One region of the Gordonia sp. p3-SID1431 genome, then DNA from elsewhere that is predicted to be linked to it. Evidence: predicted binding sites of a transcription regulator. Region 1 holds the regulator's gene; each other region holds the start of a gene.
What was found. Region 1 encodes LexA, which represses DNA repair genes until DNA is damaged. Its sites were predicted from a motif close to CGAACANNTGTTCG; they were not measured.

Region 1 (4,959 bases):
GCGCCGAAGACGGTGTCGCGCAACCTGTATAAGACCTGGACCGCCGATGGGATCGGCTCGCTCGCCGAGCAGACGACGGTCGATGTCGCGGGGCAGCGGCTGACCCGGTACCCGACGATCGACGTGGTCTCCGACGCGAAGGGCCACGCGCGCGGCGTTGTCGTCGTCGATGCGGCTAGCCCGGAGACACGGGACCGCCTCCTGCGACGCGGGATCGTCGCCCTCCTCGACCTCGCGATACCTCCGCTGCACAAGCGGATCGCCGGCTCGCTGAGTCCGGTCGAACGACTCGCCCTGAGCCAGAGCCCGTACTCGACCACCGAGGCACTGCTCGCCGACTGCACCCGACGGGCCATTCGGGACACGGTCGCCGACATCGACGACGCAGAGCTCGCCGCGGTTCGCTCACCACAATCCTTCTCGGCGCTGCTCGAACGGATCCGGCCACGGGTCGCCGCGGCCGCACCGGACTACTTCTCGCTGGCCGTCGCAGCCCTCGAACGGATGTCCCCGCTGCGGGCGGCGATCGACCGGCACGCCGGTTCGCTGGCTGCCGACGACGTCGCCGAACAGGTCGCCCACCTCGTGTTCGACGGATTCGTGGCGGCTACCGCGCGACGCCACCTGGAGAATCTGCCGCGCTATCTCGACGGCGCGCAAGCACGTCTGGAGGCACTACCCGCGTCCGCAGCACGCGACCAGGCCGGGGTGGCCGCCGTCGATCGCGTCGTCGAACGGTGGGCCCAACGCCTCGAACAGGTACCCGAGCACCGGCGGGCGGTGGTCGACGACGAAGCGCAGTGGCTCGTCGAGGAGTTGCGCGTGGGGCTGTTCGCCCAGCGTCTCGGCACCGCGTTCCCGGTGTCGGAGAAACGGGTCCTACGAGCTCTGGACCGACTCGGCTGACACGGGTTCGGCGAGCGCGCTCCCGGATCCCGATGCCGCCTTCAGGTCGTCGATCTCGCGCTGGAAGTCCTCCACCGAGTCGAACGACCGGTACACCGAGGCGAAGCGCAGATACGCCACCTCGTCGAGATCGCGGAGCGGACCCAGGATGGCGAGTCCGACCTCGTTGCTGGGGATCTCGGCCGATCCACTGGCGCGCACCGTGTCCTCGACCTGCTGGGCGAGTTGCGCGAGCGCGTCCTCGGCGACGTGGCGGCCCTGACAGGCTCGCCGCACGCCGCGCATGACCTTCTCCCGGCTGAACGGTTCGGTCACGCCGTTGCGTTTGACCACCGCGAGCACGGCGCTCTCCACGGTCGAGAACCGGCGACCGCACTCCACACAGGAGCGACGGCGGCGGATGGCCTGCCCTTCATCTGCGACACGCGAGTCGATGACCTTGGTGTCGTCGTTCTTGCAGAAGGGGCAGCGCATCGTGTCCTCACGCAGGTCGCGGGACGCTGGAACGCACCCGAAGCGTGCGCCCCGCCGCTTGTCGGCCGGCCCCTGTGACATCGAGGATACCGCCCGGCCTCAGCGGTACCGGGGGGTGAGCAGGGGCTGGCCCACCTGCAGCGCGCTCGAGCCGAGATCGTTCATCGCGACGATCTCGTCGATCACGACCTCGCGCGGCATCTCGGGTGCCACCCGGCCGGCGATCGAGCTGAGCGAGTCCCCCGAGCGCACGTGGACGACCTCGGCACTCACGGCGGACGGGGTCAGCGAGTCCGAGTAGTTCTGGCCCACGACACCGAACACCCACACGACGAACGCCAGCCCGACGCCGGCGAGGAGCGCGACCGCGGTGCGGCGGCGGCGACGGAACACCGCCGCGTCGGGTCCGACCGGGCCACGCCCGCGCACCCCGACCGGAGAGCCACAGTGGGTGCCGCCCACCCGCGGGGTCACCGGCGACGCACCCCGCGGTCGGGTGCCGGCCGGCCGGTTGTCTACCGGGCGGCCGCCGTCGGACAGCGGGGCGCGGGTCCGGACGCGATCGGCGCGGTCGGTGCGCGCCCGGACGGCATCGGGACGGTCGGTGCGGACGGGAGCGACGAGAGTGGCGGTGCGCATGGTGCCCTCCGGTGTTCGAGTGTCTGGGATCGTGCGGGGTGTGGCAGTCGGTGTTCGAACATCGATCAGATGTTCGATGCACTGATGTTCGAATTTGTAGCACGACATCCCGACAAAGTCTCGCGACACATCGAACAAATGTTTGAGGTGCCGGTCGCACTCCGCTAGGCTCGGACCCGGCGCAAGCCATCTACCAGCACGTTCCGAAGACGAGAGGAACCGAACATGAGTGACACCGGCGATAGGCGCGGCCGAGCGCGGGGCGCCGACGACGAGGCCCCGTTCGACGCCGCCGCCGCCGAGGCCTCACTCACCCCGCGACAGGCCGGGGTCCTGGAGGTGATCCGCCGCTCGGTGCGCGAGCGCGGTTATCCGCCGAGCATCCGGGAGATCGGCGACGAGGTCGGCCTGGCCTCGACGTCGTCGGTGGCCCATCAGTTGCGGACGCTGGAACGCAAGGGGCTGCTCAAGCGCGACGCGAACCGTCCCCGTGCGGTCAACATCGCCCCGAGTGACACACCGTCGCCGGACACCCCGTCGGCCGGTCAGCTGCCCGAGCCGACCTTCGTGCCGGTGCTCGGCCGTATCGCGGCCGGCGGTCCGATCCTGGCCGAGGAGGCCGTCGAGGACGTCTTCCCGCTGCCCCGTGAGCTGGTCGGCGAGGGATCGCTCTTCCTGTTGCGCGTCGTCGGCGAGTCGATGATCGATGCCGCGATCTGCGACGGCGACTGGGTCGTGGTCCGTCAGCAGAACGTCGCCGACAACGGCGACATCGTCGCGGCCATGATCGACGGCGAGGCCACCGTGAAGACCTTCAAGCGTCAGGGCCCCAACGTCTGGCTCATGCCGCACAACGAACTGTTCGATCCGATCCCGGGCAACGACGCCGTCATCCTCGGCAAGGTCGTCACCGTGATGCGGCGAGTCTGACCTCTCCACCGACCGAACCGTCGAGCACCGCCGCGGCAGCCGCGCGCGCCGCGGCGGGATCCGAGGTGGCCAGGGCGGCCTCGGCGGCGGCCCGGCAGTCCGGTGCGGACACCTCGCCGAGCCGGGCCCCCACGGCCGCGGCAGCAGCAGGCGCGCTGGACAGCGAGGTGACCCCGAGACCGACGAGCACGCAGGCGAGGTTCGGATCGGCGGCGGCCTCGCCGCACACCCCGACCGGCTTTCCCTGACGTGCGCCCGCTTCCGCGACACCCGCGATGAGGCTCAACACGGCCGGTTGCCACGGGTCGGTCAGTCCGGCGAGATCGGCCGACATCCGGTCGGCCGCCATCGTGTACTGGGTCAGATCGTTGGTGCCGATGGACACGAAGTCCACCTCGGCGAGGACGGCTTCGGCCAGGATCGCCGCCGCGGGCACCTCGATCATCACCCCGGCGACCAGACCACGGCCGCGGACCTCGGCGGCGAAGGTGCGCGCCTCCGCCGGCGAGGCGATCATCGGCGCCATGACCCACGGCGCGACGGCCGACCCCGACGCGGCCTGCGCGATCGCGTCGAGCTGATGCGCGCGGATCTCGGGGTGCGCCAGCGCGATCCGATCGCCCCGCACGCCGAGCGCTGGGTTCGATTCATCGGGATGGGTCACGAACCGGAGCGGTTTGTCGGACCCGGCGTCGAGGGTGCGGATGACCACCTTCTGCCCGTCGAACGCATCGAGCACCTCCCGGTAGATCGCGGCCTGCTCGTCCACCGACGGTTCGTCGGCACGCTCGAGGAACGCGAGTTCGGTGCGGAAGAGCCCGACGCCCTCGACGGGGTACCCGGCCGCGGCGCGTGCCGACGACCCGTCGGCGACGTTGGCGAGCACCGCCACGGCCACCCCGTCGGCGGTCTGCCCCGGACCGGTCCAGCCGGCGACGAGTGCGGCATGACGCCGATCCTCGTCGACGCGAGCCCGGGCCGCCTCGACATCGGGCTCCACCTCGATCCGCCCGGTGCTGCCGTCGACGAGAATGGTTGTGCCGGGCTCGATCTCATCCAGGTCGGCCACCGCCACCACGCACGGGATCCCCAGCTGGCGCGCGATGATCGCGGTGTGGCTGGTCGGTCCGCCGAGCCGGGTGACGAGGGCGATGGTGCTCGTGGGGTCGAGGCCCGCGGTGTCGGCGGGCGCGAGGTCGTCGGCGAGCAGGACCGACGGCACCTCCGGAGTGGGCACACCGGGTTCGGGTAGGCCGAGCAGTTCGGCGAGGACCCGGTCGCGCACGTCGTTGAGATCGGTGACCCGCTCGGCCATCAGTCCGCCGAGCTTGGTGAACACCGCCGCGAACTGTTCAGTGGCCGCGACGGCAGCGGCCTCGGCGGGGGCGCCCTTGCCGATGAGCGCGGTCGCGGCACCGATCCAGCCGCGGTCCTCGGCCAGGCCCGCCGTCGCGGCGAGCACCTCGGCCGTCACCCCGGTGTTCTGCGACGCGCGCGTGCGCAGCCGCGCGGCGACGGCGCCGGCCGCGGTGGCGAAGCGCGTGACCTCGTCGGCGCGCCGTTCCTCGGCGATCTCCACACCGACGCCGAGCTTCTCCGGCGAGTGGTCGGGTCGCTCGCCCGGCCACAGCGCGGGACCGTGGGCCAACCCGCCGACCACCGGGGTTCCCGTCAGGATCTGCGCCATCGTCTTGCCTCTCACTCGACTATCGATGTGACCACCGTTACAAAAAGTGCTTGACTTGTCAACACAAACAGGCGTAAACACAATTACTACAACATCCAATCCCACACGCCTCAACAAGCGGGGTGGTCGAAACCGGAGATCGGAGCCGTGTGTACGCCGAGGAGAGACAACAGGCGATCGTCGACGAGGTGCGCCTCGCGGGGCGGGCATCCGTGGCCGCGCTCGCCGAGAAATTCGACGTCACCAGCGAGACCGTCCGACGCGATCTCGCGGTACTGGAACGCGCCGGACATCTCCAGCGGGTCCACGGCGGCGCCGTACGC
Region 2 (4,959 bases), on a different contig from region 1:
TTCAACCGCCACAGGCAGCGGCCTTCGTCGTGTCCGGACCGTTCGATGCGGGTCGTGTATTGGCCGGGTTGGTCGCCGACCATCCGGTTGTGACGGGGGCAGGCGGGGGCGAGGTCATCGATGTCGGTGAGTCCGCCCTTGGCCCAGTCTCGTTCGGCGTGATGAAGCTCGATGTGGGTGGCGGGCTGATCACACCCGGGTGCCGAGCACACTTCCCCGTCGGGGCGGGCGAAGGAGACGAGACGTTGTTCGCGGGTGGCCAGTCGTTTGCCCCGTCCGAAGTGCAGGGGGACGGTGGTGGCGTCTTTGAAGATCGCCAACCATGGTTGGACGTCACCGGCCATCGCGATCAAGTCCCGGATGGGCAGCAGGGTGCCGGTGGCGGTGGTGGCGAGTCCGGCTTCTCGGATCAGGTCCCCGAGGTCGGCTTTGACGATCAGTTGCACGGGCAGGCCTCGGTGCGAGGTTCCCAGTGTTCCGTCGGCGAAGCCTGCGGCCAGGGCGGCGTCGAGGGCGTCGTGATTCGTTTGGGCGAGAGTGCGACCGTCGCGGTCGGCTGCGGCGGTCAGGGCGTCGGGGTCGGCGGTGCCGGCCGGCCCGCGTGGCGACTGCGGGTCGTCGGAGTTGTTCAGTCCAGGTTTGCCCCACACGGCGAACATCATCGACAACCGGGCGGCGAGTTCGGGAGTCAGCGTGCCCGAGATCTTTGCGGTCCCGTCAGCGCGTTGCCGACCGATCCACAGGCCGCGGCGCCTCTTGCGTTCCGAATCGTCGGCCAGTGTGCCGTCGGGGTCGAGGTGGGCCAGCAGCCGCGCACCGAGCTGGGTGATCTCGGCGGGGGTGTGGGCTTCGGCGATCTCGGCCATCTGTCGCTCGGCGGCGACCTTGATGTCGTGGTCGACGGCGACCGGGATGCGGTCGAGGACATCGAGGGTGGCCTGCACGTGCGCGGTGCCGACCGCGCCCTGTGCGAAAGCTTCCGCAAGGCAGGGGTACTCGGGTGGGAGGACCTCGCCACCGAGGCTGGTCCGGTGGGCGGTGGCGTCCATCTGCTTACGGCGGCGCATCGGGTTCGACACCCGCAGCCGGTGCGTCATGTACTGCATGAGGGTGCGGCAGCCGGCCTTGCGGGGCAGGTCGCGAGCGACGGCCTGATCGATCTGCCGGTCACCGGCGACGGTCAGACGCGCGATGGCGCGCTCGGTCTCCGCGGCCACTTCAGCGAGTTCGGCATCGGTACACGGCGACAGGTCCACGGTCTGCAACTCACCGAGGATGCGGTGCAGGTCGGCCACCAACTCGAGGGCACGCGGTCGCCGCGACGCTTGTTCGTCAGACATGGTCACCCCCCGAGAACCGTTGCCGCGAATGTACGTTCGAGTGTACACCGGTGCGAGCGCATTGCAAGCCAAAACTGATGTTGTGCAACGCTATTCGGAGCCGGTAACTTGTCGGTGCCTCGTGGTAGGGGTCCACCGACTTCTCCGTGGGGCGGCGGCATGACGATCGCCGCGGCCCCACGTGTTCAACGGGGCGTCCCGCGACTCACTCCAGCCAGTTGTTGCCCCCGAGGTCCAATTGCGCGACATCCAGGGACGGGGTGATACCGGATTCCGGTGCGAGGCCGTGGTTCTCGAGAACGCCGCGCATGATCTCGGCGGCGTCGATGTTGAGTGGGCTCGACACCCACATCGCGTACGGCAGGTTCACGAAGCGGTTCTCGCGCACGGCCTTCAGGTTCCGGCTCGCCGGATTAGAACGCAGGGCGGCGATCTTCTCGTCGACCGACTGGCCGGGATAGTCGACGAACACGATGACGTCGGGGTCCGCGGTGGTGAGGCGTTCCCAGCTCACGGCGGTCCAGGTGTCCTCGATGTCCTCGGTCGCGTTGCGCGCGCCCGCGGCGTCGATGATGCCCTGCGGGCCGCCGAAGGACCCGGAGGAGAAGATGGTGTCCGATACGCTGTCGAAGACGAAGACCGTCGGTTTCGCGGTGGGTTGTCGTGCGGCGCGCAGCTTCTCGAGGCGGTCGGCCACCTCGTCGGCCGCGGCGGCGCCCTGCTCGGGATTGCCGGTGAGGGTGCCGATGTTGCGCAGATCGGTGTCGAGCGCGACCCACGGGTCCATGGTGCCGCGCTGCGCCTCGCCCTCGGTCTGCCGGCACGCCTCGGACAACTGGTACACGTCGATGCCGTGTCCGGCGAGGATCTCGGGTGTGATCCCGCGCGATTCGCTCATGCCGTAGTTGTATCCGGCATACAGCACTTGGGGTTTCGCCGCGACGATGTTCTCGAGGGTGGGACGTTCGGTCGCGACCTCGTTCAGGGTGTCGACCTGGGGTCCGTACTCCAGCCGCAGGATGTCCTTGTCCCGGGCGAGCGCGCTGACCGCCACCATGTTGTCACGGGCACCGGCGGCGAGTGCGATCGCAATCATGCCGCCGTCGTTGACGAACAACCGGTCGAGGGGTTGCGGGAAGGCGACGTCGGCTCCGCAATTCGATATGGTGACAGTGCTTTCCGACGCTGCGGTGCTGTCGGCACCGCAGGCGGTGGCAGTTCCCAGGATCAGTGTCGCCGCCACGATGGCGACGGTCGGGTGGACTCGGGACGTACGTATGGTCAAAGGATGTCCTCTCACGGGATGTCTTTCGTCAGAGCGCTGGGGGCGGGTGTGGTGGTGGGAGTGTTCAGGAGCAGATGGGGCAGGCCCGTCGATGGATGGTCGACGACGGTGCCGGACACCTCGAAGACGTCGGCCAGCAGAGCCGGCGTCAGCACCTCGACGGGTGGTCCGTGCACGATGACACCACCGTCGGAAACCACTGCGACGGAGTCGAAGTGACGCAACACCAGGTCGAGGTCGTGCATCGCCGCGACCACGGTGGCGTCGAGCTCGTCGAGGATCTCCATCAGTCGTAGTCGCCAGGCGGCGTCCAGGTGATTGGTGGGTTCGTCGAGCACCAGGATCGGGGTCTGCTGAGCGAGCGCGCGGGCGAGGACGACGCGGTGCCGTTCGCCGCCGGACAGCTGGGTGCACGAGCGGGTGCCCCAGCCGTCGAGCCCGACCTGGATCAACGCGCGATCGACCACCGTCTTGTCGTCGGAACTCCCGGTGGACCAGGCCGACCGGTACGGGGTCCGGCCGAGGCCGACCGCCTCGGCGACCGTCAGCTCCGCGGAGGGCTGTTCCTCCTGGCCGACCACCGCCATCGACATGGCGCGGCGTCGCGAGGGGATGCGGTGGAGGTCGTCTCCGTTCACCTCGACGGTGCCGGCGGCCGGGCGTTCGAGACCGCACAGCGTGCGCAGCAGGGTGGTCTTGCCGGAACCGTTGGGCCCGACGATGGCCAGTCGGGTGCCGGCGGGGACCGCGAGATCGACATCCCGCAGTACGACGCGGCCACCTCGACGGCACGCAAGCGCGTTCGCGCGCAACGACATCGACGATGCGCGGGCGGGGTCGGTCACGAGCCTCCCCCGAACACGTACTGGCGTCGTCCCATGAGGAACAGGAAGATCGGTGCCCCGATCAGTCCGGTCACGATGCCCAGCGGCATCTCGCGCGGTGCGGCCGCCACCCGCGAGATCACGTCGACCCACACCAGGAAGAGCGCACCGCCGCAGACCGCCACCGGCAACATCGCGCGGTGGGTGGCGCCGACCAGGAGCCGCGCCGCGTGCGGGACGATCAGACCGACGAAGCCGATGCCGCCCGCCACCGCGACGAGCACGCCGACCAGGAGACCCTGGACACCGAACAGCGCGTTGCGCATCGCGCGTACCGGCACGCCCAGCGACGTCGCGGTGTCGGTGCCGGCCGCGTAGGCATCGAGCCAGGAGTGGATGGCGAGCATGGCCACGACGGTGACCAGCACGACCGCCCCGGCGATCTGCACTTTCGCCCAGGTGGCGCCCGCGACGCTGCCGAGCATCCAGAACATCACGTTGTCGGCGGCGTGCGGGTCGGCGGCGGTGAACACCAGCAGCGACGACAACGCCATGAACGCCGAGGACAACACCACCCCGGACAGGATGAGTCGCAGCGCGGTCAGCCCGCCCTGGGCGCGGGCCACCAGGTACACCGTGACGGTGGCGGCCAGCGCGCCGAGTAGCGCCCCGCCGGACAGCGCCCAGACTCCCAGTCCCGCGAGCACGCCGAGGGTCATCACCGCGGTGGCCCCGACCGCCGCGCCGGCGGACACACCCAGCAGATACGGCTCGGCCAGCGGGTTGCGGACCAGGGCCTGCATGAGTGCGCCGGCCAGCGCCAGCCCGGCTCCGACCAGCGCGGCCAGCACGGACCGGGGCAACCGGAGATCCCAGATGATGACGGCGTGCGCGGAGTCGAGCTCGGCCCCGGTCATTCGGCCGACGACGGTGTGCCACACGTCGCGGACGGGGATGGTCTCCGCGCCGAAAGCGGTGGCCAGGGCGATGCTGAGAAGGGTGAGGACGAACAGTACTGCGGCTAGCGGCGTCGCCGGGAGTCGCCGGACCGACGGGGCGGTCGCGCTCTCGGTCGTGCCGTCGGTACGACGGGACACGGGTGGTACTGCCTATCGGTCTGGGTATCTGTGCGCGAGATACACGATGGACTCGAGCGAGAACGGCCGGTAATCGGACTCGGGATCGTGGCGCCGGCGCCTTCCCGGGTCGCCCCGGTGTCCGCGCCGAATCCGTCCCCCATACCGTTGCGCGCCAGTCCCGGATTCACACCGGGTTCCCTGACACCCACGTGTGCGGGTGTGACCGTTCTCGGGGCTGAACATACCAACAACGATTCGCTACACCTGAGTCAGATGTCGCAGTTCGTGGTTCTGGGCGCAACGATGCGCGACATCGGTGCCCGGACAGCCGACACGCGAGCACCTACGCTGGGGGCCGACGATCGATGAACCCGACGCGGAAACGGTGAAGCGATGGACGTACGAGACACGAAGCTGGCCATCATCGGGGC
Region 3 (4,959 bases), on a different contig from region 1:
CTCGGTCTTACCGACACCGGACGGACCGGCGAAGATGAACGAGCCCGACGGCCGCTTCGGATCCTTCAGGCCGGCACGGGTACGACGGATCGCCTTCGAGACCGCCTTGACGGCGTCCTCCTGCCCGATGATCCGCTTGTGCAGCTCCTCCTCCATGCGGAGCAGACGCGTGGTCTCCTCCTCGGTGAGCTTGAACACCGGGATGCCGGTCCAGTTGCCGAGGACCTCGGCGATCTGCTCGTCGTCGACCTCGGCCACGACGTCCATGTCACCGCTGCGCCACTGCTTCTCGCGCTCGGCGCGCTCGGCGACCAGCTGCTTCTCCTTGTCGCGGAGGCTGGCGGCCTTCTCGAAGTCCTGCGCGTCGATCGCGCTTTCCTTCTCCTTGCGCGCATCGGCGATGCGGTCGTCGAACTCACGCAGGTCTGGCGGCGCGGTCATCCGGCGGATGCGCATGCGCGCGCCGGCCTCGTCGATGAGGTCGATCGCCTTGTCCGGCAGGAACCGGTCGTTGATGTAGCGGTCGGCCAGCGTGGCGGCGGCGACCAGCGCACCGTCGGTGATCGAGACGCGGTGGTGCGACTCGTACCGGTCGCGCAGGCCCTTGAGGATCTCGATGGTGTGCTCGACAGACGGCTCGCCCACCTGCACGGGCTGGAAGCGGCGCTCGAGTGCGGCGTCCTTCTCGATGTACTTGCGGTACTCGTCGAGGGTCGTCGCGCCGATGGTCTGCAACTCGCCGCGGGCCAGCTTCGGCTTGAGGATGCTGGCGGCGTCGATGGCACCCTCGGCGGCACCTGCGCCGACGAGCGTGTGCAGCTCGTCGATGAACAGGATGATGTCGCCGCGGGTGTTGATCTCCTTGAGCACCTTCTTGAGGCGTTCCTCGAAGTCACCGCGGTAGCGGCTGCCCGCAACCAGCGAACCGAGGTCGAGGGTGTAGAGCTGCTTGTCCTTGAGGGTCTCGGGGACCTTGCCGTTCACGATGGCCTGCGCCAGGCCCTCGACGACGGCGGTCTTGCCGACGCCGGGCTCACCGATCAGCACCGGGTTGTTCTTGGTGCGGCGGCTGAGCACCTGCATGACGCGCTCGATTTCCTTCTCCCGGCCGATGACCGGGTCGAGCTTGCCCTCGGAGGCCGCGGCGGTCAGGTTACGACCGAACTGGTCGAGGACCAGCGAGGTCGACGGGGTGCCGGACTCGCTGCTACGACCGCCGGTGCCCGCCTCCTGCGGCTCCTTGCCCTGGTATCCGCTGAGGAGCTGGATGACCTGCTGGCGGACCCGGTTGAGGTCGGCGCCGAGCTTCACCAGCACCTGGGCAGCGACGCCCTCGCCCTCGCGGATCAGGCCGAGCAGGATGTGCTCGGTACCGATGTAGTTGTGGCCGAGTTGCAGGGCCTCGCGCAGCGAGAGCTCCAGCACCTTCTTGGCACGCGGGGTGAACGGGATGTGTCCCGACGGCGCCTGCTGGCCCTGGCCGATGATCTCCTCGACCTGGCTGCGAACCCCTTCGAGCGAGATCCCGAGCGACTCGAGCGCCTTGGCCGCCACGCCCTCGCCCTCGTGGATGAGGCCGAGGAGGATGTGCTCGGTACCGATGTAGTTGTGGTTGAGCATGCGCGCTTCTTCTTGGGCCAGAACCACAACCCGACGCGCGCGGTCGGTGAACCGTTCGAACATTGTTCTCCCTCACATTGCTAGCGCCCCGGCCGCCGCGGAGACCACCTCGGAGGTCCCAGAGGACAACCGGTGCGGATAGACGACGACCAGCCTGCTTCCACTCTAGAGGTCGTCTGGGGTGCACCTGCAGTTAACGCCTGCGCAGAGTGCATGGATCCCCCGTTGCGGCGGGGATGTGCCCAGTACAACTGCGCAGGCCGGGGCTGTGTTCCCCGCCGTCTACGCCGAGAGCGAACGGGCCGCCGACGGCCCGGGATGCGCCCCCACCGGGCGCTGGGACCCGCGACGCGGCGCCCGCGTTGTGCCCGACAGCAGCCGGGTATCGCGGAAACCGCCGGCCGACGAGACCACAGGAGGCGAGTGGGGACCACCCGGGCCGCTGCCGGGCCTCGGTAGATCTGGCCCTCGCTTGACTGCGACCGTCGCACACCAACGAGCAGCAGGGCGCATCCGGGTACGGCCCGGTACACGGCGAGCACGGCCACGACACGCGGCGGACGCCTATCACACGACACCGACAAGATGTAGGCGCTCAGTTCTGTTGCACGACAACATTTTTGGTATTGACGGCGACCGATGGCCGTGTACACTCGAACGTACATTCGCAGCAACGGTTCTCGGGGGAGGTGACCATGTCTGACGAAACCACCACGGCGCAACCACGTGCCGTCGAGCTGGTGGCCGACCTCCACCGCATCCTCGACGAACTACAGACCGTGGACCTGGCGCCGTGCACCGATACCGAGTTGGCCGATCTGGCGGCCGACACCGAGAAAGCGATCGCCCGGCTGACCGTGGCCGGTGACCGGCAGATCGATCAGGTCGAGGCCCGCGACCTCCCCCGCAAGGCAGGCTGCAGGACACTCATGCAGTTCATGACCCACCGGCTGCGGGTGTCCAACCCGGTGCGGCGCCGCAAGCAGATGGATGCCACCTCCCACCGGACCAGCCTGGGCGGCGACATTCTGGAGCCCGAACACCCCACGCTGGCCGAGGCGTTCGCTGTGGGAGCTGTCGGCTCCGCGCACGTGCAGGCCGCCTTGGACGTCCTCGACCGCATCCCCGGCACCATCGACCACGACATCAAGGTCGCCGCCGAACGTCAGATGGCCGAGATCGCCGAAGCCCACACCCCCGCCGAGATCACCCAGCTCGGTGCCCGGCTACTGGCCCATCTCGACCCCGACGGCACCCTCGCCGACGATTCGGATCAGAAACGACGCCGCGGCCTGTGGATCGGCCGACAACGCGCCGACGGGACAGCCAAAGTATCGGGCACCCTGACCCCCGCACTCGCCGCCCGGCTGACGATGATGTTCGCGGTCTGGGGCAAACCCGGACTCAACAACCCCGACGACCCCGCCTCACCCAGCGGACCGGCCGGCACCGCCGACCCCGACGCCCTGACCGCCGCCGCCGACCGCGACGGACGCACTCTCGCCCAAACGAATCACGACGCCCTCGACGCCGCCCTGGCCGCCGGTTTCGCCGACGGCACACTCGGCACCTCGCACCGCGGGCTACCCGTGCAACTGATCATCAAGGCCGACCTCTCCGACCTCATCCGCGAAGCCGGACTCGCGACCACCGCCACCGGCACCCTGCTGCCCGTCCGGGACCTGATCGCGATGGCCGGTGACGTCCAGCCGTGGTTGGCGATCTTCAAAGACGCCACCACCGTCCCGCTGCACTTCGGGCGGGGTAAACGCTTGGCCACCCGCGAACAACGCCTCGTCTCCTTCGCCCGCCCCGATGGCGAAGTGTGCTCGGCACCAGGATGCGACCAACCCGCCACCCACGTCGACATGCATCACGCACAGAAAGACTGGGCCAAGGGCGGACTCACCGACATCGACGACCTCGCCCCCGCCTGCCCACGCCACAACCGCATGGTCGGCAACCAGCCCGGCCAATACACCACCCGCGTCGTCCGGTCCGGGCCCGACGAAGGCCGCTGCACGTGGCGGTTGAACGCCGAACCCGGCGCACCACCCAACCCCGAACGCCTCAACCGCCGACCCGACATACCCAGGCGGTTCGCACACCACCTCAACACCGTGCGCAACGACATCCACGGACCACCAACCCGGCCCGGCGATCAACCACGCCCAGACGGCCACACCCACGACGACGCACGCCGCTCATGGGCGACAGTCAGCCACGTCATCGACGTCCGACCACCCCGACCCGGCCGACGACAGGTCCGCCCCTCCCTCGTCGAAGCACACCTCATGGAGCTACTCGCCACCCACTGAACCGGGTAGAACAACTCACACGGATCCGTCCAGACGGTCCGCCCCAACGGCGATCGGACTAGCGTCGTGGTCCATGAGTGATGACGCCGCTCGACCGTCCACGTCGGTCCATGCCGAGACCAAGACCGGCGAGCGGCGATTGCCCACGCGCCGGGTCAATCTGACCGTCTTCATAGCCTCGGCCGTCATCGTGGTCGCCTTCGCCGCCTGGGCGCTGGCGGCACCGGCAGCGGCCGAGTCGACGATCAACGACGTACGCGACTTCATCACCCGCTGGTTCGGCTGGTGGTACTTCATCCTCGCCACCGCCATCGTCGGTCTCGTGGTGTTCCTCGGCCTCAGCAAGTACGGGCGCTACCGGCTCGGACCGGAGGAATCGCGCCCCGAGTACAGCCTGTTCACCTGGACGGCGATGCTGTTCGCCGCGGGGATCGGCATAGATCTGATGTTCTTCTCGGTCGCCGAACCGGTGACCCATTTCCTCAACCCGCCGACCGGGCCCGCGGAGACCAACGAGGCTGCGCGCGAGGCGGTCACGTGGACGGTCTTCCACTACGGCGTGACCGGCTGGGCGATGTACGCGCTCATGGGTGGCGCGCTCGCGTATTTCGCCTTCCGCCACAATCTCCCGCTGACGATCCGGGCAGCGCTCTACCCGATCTTCGGCAAACGTGTCGAAGGCCGCTGGGGCGACGCGATCGACGTCGCGGCCGTCCTCGGCACCATCTTCGGCATCGCCACCTCACTGGGGATCGGGGTCGTCCAGCTCAACTTCGGGCTGAACGAGATCTTCGGGATCGAACAGGGCAAGGCGGCTCAGATCGGCCTGATCGTCCTGGCTGTGGTGATCGCGACCGCGTCTGCGACCTCTGGTGTCGACAGGGGCATTCGACGCCTCTCCGAGATCAACGTCATCCTGGCCATCTGCCTGCTCATATACATCACGGTCGCCAAAGACGCGGACTTCCTGCTCAACGGGCTCGTCCAGAACGCGGGCGACTATGTGTCCACATTTGCCGAC
Region 4 (4,959 bases), on a different contig from region 1:
GGTCGCCGTTCCCGCGCTCGCCGAGGTCCCCGAGGTCGCGGAGGCCACGGCCGACCGCGCCAAGCCGAATCTCACCTCGCGCGAGGTCGAGGTCCTGCGCACCTGGATGCTCGTCGACTCCAAACCTGCTGTGGCCCAGGAGCTCTACATCTCGCTCGGTACGGTGAACACCCACCTCACCCGGATCCGGGCCAAGTACGCCGAGATCGGCCGTCCGGCCCCGACGAAGGCATCGCTGGTCGCCAGGGCCATCCAGGACGGGATCATGACCCTCGACGAACTCTGATCGCCGGCCGCGCTTCGGCGGGCAGGGGAGTGCCCACCGGCGCCGTGCGCGATACTGGTCTGCGTGGCAGCCATCGAGGACATACTCCAGGTCGAACAGATCGAGACCGACATCTACCGCGGCGGTGCGTTCCCGAGTCACCTTCAGCGCACCTTCGGCGGCCAGGTCGCCGGTCAGGCCCTGATGTCGGCGACCCGCACGGTGTCCGACGAGTTCGACGTCCATTCCCTCCACGGTTACTTCCTGCGTCCCGGTGACCCGGATCGTCCGGCGGTGTTTCTCGTCGACCGCATCCGCGACGGACGGTCGTTCGTCACCCGGCGGGTGACCGGCATCCAGAACGGTGAGGCGATCTTCACCATGTCTGCGTCGTTCCATGTACGGACCGACCAGGGCTACGAGCACCAGGACCGGATGCCGCCGGCGCCGCAACCGGACGAGCTCACCGACCGCCTCGACGAGCTGGCCGAGGAAGAGCGCGCGGTGTTCAAGGAGTGGCGCAACTTCGATCTGCGCATCGTGCCCCCGGAGATGATGGTCACCTCGTCGTATTTCGCTGCGCAGCAACGAGTCTGGTTCCGCTACCGCCATCGTCTGCCCGACGACACCGTCTTCCATGTCGGCACGCTCGCCTACATGAGCGACATGACCTTGCTCGGCTCCTCGCGGGTGCCCCATCCGGAGTCCAACCCGCAGGTCGCCTCCCTCGACCACGCGATGTGGTTCATGCGCCCCTTCCGGGCCGACGACTGGCTCCTCTACGACCAGACGTCGCCGTCGGCGGGCGGTGGTCGCGCGCTGACCCAGGGACGGATCTTCGATCGACAGGGCCGCCTGGTCGCGGCGGTCACCCAGGAGGGGCTGGCGCGCACCGGCCGCGTGATGCCCGACGACCAGCACGCCCGGACCAATCGGTGAGCGAGGGCAACCGGCCGCGCATCGGGGTTCTGGCACTGCAGGGCGATGTGCGCGAGCACGTCTTCGCGCTGGAGGCGGCCGGTGCCGACGCCGTGGCGGTGCGACGCCCGGCCGAACTCGACGAGATCGACGGAATCGTCATCCCCGGCGGTGAATCGACGACGATGAGCAAACTGCTCGGCATCTTCGACCTGTTCGACCCGCTGGTGGACAAGCTGTCCGACGGCCTCCCGGCGTACGGGTCGTGCGCGGGCATGATCATGCTCGCCTCCACCATCCTCGACACCCGGCCCGATGCACGGCATCTGGACGCCCTCGATGTCACGGTGCGGCGCAACGCATTCGGGCGTCAGGTGGAGAGTTTCGAGACCGACCTGGAGTTCACCGGGATCACCGACGCCGAGGGCGCCGCGCCGATGCGCGCGGTGTTCATCCGGGCGCCGTGGGTCGAGTCCGTCGCCCCGGAGGTCGAGGTCCTGGCGCGTGTTCCCGACGGCCCGGCGGCCGGGCGGATCGTCGCGGTGCGTCAGGGGAACGTGCTCGCGACGTCGTTCCACCCGGAGGTGACCGGCGACCGGCGCGTACATGAATACTTCGTGCAGATGGTGCGTCGGTAAGATCGTGCCGAACCAGCGGTAGACCACGAGCCCGGCACGCCGGGAACAACCCAACAGGGCGCACCACCAACAGGGCGACCGGATACAGGTAGGAGTGCGCCGGATGCGGGCCACGGCCCGCCGCACGTGCCGGCGCCGGGAAAGGAATCGACGGACATGAGCGGCCACTCCAAATGGGCCACCACCAAGCACAAGAAGGCGGCCATCGACGCCAAGCGCGGCAAGATGTTCGCCAAGCTCATCAAGAACATCGAGGTGGCGGCGCGGACCGGCGGCGGTGACCCGGCGGGTAACCCCACGCTGTTCGACGCGATCCAGAAGGCGAAGAAGTCCTCGGTCCCCAACGACAACATCGAACGCGCACGTAAGCGCGGCGGTGGTGAAGAGGCCGGCGGCGCGGACTGGCAGACCATCATGTACGAGGGCTACGGGCCCAACGGCGTCGCCGTGCTCATCGAATGCCTCACCGACAACCGCAACCGTGCGGCCGGCGAGGTCCGGACCGCGATGACGCGCAACGGTGGCAACATGGCCGACCCGGGTTCGGTCTCCTACCTGTTCACCCGCAAGGGCGTGGTGACGCTGGAGAAGAACGGACAGACCGAGGACGACGTCCTGATGGCCGTGCTCGACGCGGGCGCCGAAGAGGTCACCGATCTCGGCGAGTCCTTCGAGATCGTCAGCGAGCCAAGCGATCTCATCGCCGTCCGCAGCGCGCTGCAGGAAGCCGGGATCGACTACGACTCCGCCGAGGCCAGCTTCCGGGCGTCGGTCGAGGTCGCGGTGGACGCCGACGGCGCCCGCAAGGTGTTCAAGCTGATCGACGCCCTCGAGGACTCCGACGACGTCCAGAACGTCTACAGCAACGTCGACATCAGCGACGAGGTCCTCGCCGAACTCGAGAACGACTGACACCCCGCCGCCCGCCCGGTGTGTTGATCACCGGACTTGTCCGCTCTCCCCGATAAGATCTCGAACAACTGTTCGCAGATCACGATGCCTGGGAGGGTACGAGTGCGCGTCATGGGCGTCGATCCGGGTCTGACCCGGTGCGGTATCGCGCTGGTCGAGTCGGGTCGGGGGCGGACGGTGACCGCCCTCGACGTGGACGTCGTGCGCACCCCGAGTGACATGGAACTCGCCGAGCGGTTGCTCGCGATCTACACCTCCGCGTGTCACTGGCTCGATGTGCACCAGCCCGACGTGGTGGCCATCGAGCGGGTCTTCGCGCAGAACCAGGTGTCCACGGCCATGGGGACCGCGCAGGCCGGCGGCGTCATCGCGCTCGCGGCGTCCCAGCGCGACGTACCGGTGCGCTTCCACACCCCGTCGGAGGTGAAGGCAGCGGTGACCGGCAGCGGACGAGCCGACAAGTCTCAGGTCACCGCGATGGTCACCCGGATTCTCGGCATGCAGACCAAGCCGCGTCCCGCCGACGCCGCAGATGCGCTCGCGCTGGCGATCTGTCACTGCTGGCGCGGACCCATGATGGAGCGGATGGCAGCCGCACAGAAGCAGGCCGACGCGGCCGCGGCGCGGCACCGCGCGCGGGTGGCCCAGGCACGAGAAGGGAGTCGCGCATGATCGCGTCAGTCCGCGGACCGGTGCTCGAGATCGCGCTCGACCACGCCGTGATCGATTGCGGGGGAGTGGGTTACCGCGTGCTGGCGACGCCCGCGACGCTGTCCCGGCTGCGCCGCGGCGACGAGGCGACGCTGCTGACCTCGATGATCGTCCGCGAGGACTCGATGACGCTCTACGGCTTCACCGAACCCGACGCCCGTGCGCTGTTCGCGCTGCTGCAGACGGTCACCGGCGTCGGCCCGCGACTCGCGATGGCGACCCTCGCGGTTCTCGAACCGGATGCGTTGCGACGCGCGCTCGCCGAATCGGACACCAAGTCACTGACCTCGGTACCCGGCATCGGCAAACGCGTGGCCGAACGGCTGTGCGTCGAACTGCGGGACAAGGTGGACCGGCCCACGGGCGAGGCGTCGACCGGTGTGACCGCCGTCGGCGGTATTCGCGAGCAGGTCGCCGAGGCGCTCGTCGGGCTCGGGTTCACCGCCGGTCCGGCGGAGAAGGCGGTCACGGCGGTACTCGCCGAGAATCCCGACGCCGATGCGTCCACCGCGCTGCGTTCCTCGCTGTCACTGCTCGGCAAGGCGTCGTAGATGGGCGGCGATCCGGACGACGTCGACGACCGGGACGTGAGCGCGATGCCGGTGCGCTCCGACCGCGACCTCGACGCCGGTCTCCGTCCCCGGTCACTCGCTGATTTCATCGGCCAGCCGCGGGTCTGCGAACAGCTCGAACTGGTCCTGCACGGGGCCAAGGGCCGCGGTGGCACCCCCGACCACATCCTGCTGTCGGGACCGCCCGGGCTCGGCAAGACGTCGCTGGCCATGATCATCGCTTCGGAGATGGGCGCCGCCATCCGGGTGACCTCTGGTCCGGCACTCGAGCGCGCCGGCGACCTCGCGGCAATGCTGTCGAATCTCGTCGAGGGCGACGTGCTGTTCATCGACGAGATCCATCGCATCGCGCGCCCGGCCGAGGAGATGCTGTACCTCGCGATGGAGGACTTCCGCGTCGACGTCGTGGTCGGCAAGGGCCCGGGAGCGACCTCGATCCCGCTCGACGTCGCGCCGTTCACGCTGGTCGGGGCGACAACACGGTCGGGGTCGCTGACCGGCCCGCTGCGCGACCGGTTCGGGTTCACCGCGCACATGGAGTTCTACGAGCCCGACGAACTCGTCCGGGTGCTGCACCGCTCGGCCGGGATTCTGGGCATGGAACTCCGCGGCGACGCCTCGGGCGAGATCGCGCGCCGGTCGCGGGGCACGCCCCGCATCGCGAACCGGCTGCTCCGCCGGGTCCGCGACTACGCCGAGGTAAGGGGAGACGGGTCGATCACCGTGGACGTCGCCCGCGCGGCCCTCGCGGTCTACGACGTCGACGAACTCGGGTTCGACCGTCTGGACCGAGCCGTGCTCGACGCCCTGATCCGCGCCTTCGGCGGGGGGCCGGTCGGGGTGTCCACGCTGGCCGTGGCCGTCGGCGAGGAGCCGGCGACCGTGGAGGAGGTCTGCGAGCCGTTCTTGGTGCGCGCGGGCATGATCGCGCGGACGCCGCGCG

Region 2: the regulator LexA is predicted to act here: its motif matches at 1,366-1,379, upstream of M4D77_RS18635 (HNH endonuclease signature motif containing protein).
Region 3: the regulator LexA is predicted to act here: its motif matches at 2,275-2,288, upstream of M4D77_RS10030 (HNH endonuclease signature motif containing protein).
Region 4: the regulator LexA is predicted to act here: its motif matches at 2,795-2,808, upstream of ruvC (crossover junction endodeoxyribonuclease RuvC).

The regions. Positions count from the first base shown of each region.
Region 1 is NZ_JAMBDT010000021.1:49,466-54,424, reverse strand. Features, by position in the region: gene hrpA (ATP-dependent RNA helicase HrpA) at 1-906, shown strand, start outside; gene nrdR (transcriptional regulator NrdR) at 880-1,380, opposite strand; gene M4D77_RS07815 (LysM peptidoglycan-binding domain-containing protein) at 1,480-2,019, opposite strand; gene lexA (transcriptional repressor LexA) at 2,245-2,949, shown strand; gene M4D77_RS07805 (phosphoenolpyruvate--protein phosphotransferase) at 2,927-4,636, opposite strand; gene M4D77_RS07800 (DeoR/GlpR family DNA-binding transcription regulator) at 4,786-4,959, shown strand, end outside.
Region 2 is NZ_JAMBDT010000088.1:2,332-7,290, reverse strand. Features, by position in the region: gene M4D77_RS18635 (HNH endonuclease signature motif containing protein) at 1-1,340, opposite strand, end outside; gene M4D77_RS18630 (ABC transporter substrate-binding protein) at 1,546-2,583, opposite strand; gene M4D77_RS18625 (ABC transporter ATP-binding protein) at 2,637-3,443, opposite strand; gene M4D77_RS18620 (iron ABC transporter permease) at 3,467-4,546, opposite strand; cobalamin riboswitch at 4,593-4,771, opposite strand; gene M4D77_RS18615 (L-lactate dehydrogenase) at 4,922-4,959, shown strand, end outside.
Region 3 is NZ_JAMBDT010000030.1:27,617-32,575, forward strand. Features, by position in the region: gene M4D77_RS10025 (ATP-dependent Clp protease ATP-binding subunit) at 1-1,683, opposite strand, end outside; gene M4D77_RS10030 (HNH endonuclease signature motif containing protein) at 2,316-3,938, shown strand; gene betT (choline BCCT transporter BetT) at 4,012-4,959, shown strand, end outside.
Region 4 is NZ_JAMBDT010000043.1:651-5,609, reverse strand. Features, by position in the region: gene M4D77_RS12660 (LuxR C-terminal-related transcriptional regulator) at 1-286, shown strand, start outside; gene M4D77_RS12655 (acyl-CoA thioesterase II) at 350-1,204, shown strand; gene pdxT (pyridoxal 5'-phosphate synthase glutaminase subunit PdxT) at 1,201-1,821, shown strand; gene M4D77_RS12645 (YebC/PmpR family DNA-binding transcriptional regulator) at 1,978-2,733, shown strand; gene ruvC (crossover junction endodeoxyribonuclease RuvC) at 2,836-3,405, shown strand; gene ruvA (Holliday junction branch migration protein RuvA) at 3,402-3,995, shown strand; gene ruvB (Holliday junction branch migration DNA helicase RuvB) at 3,996-4,959, shown strand, end outside.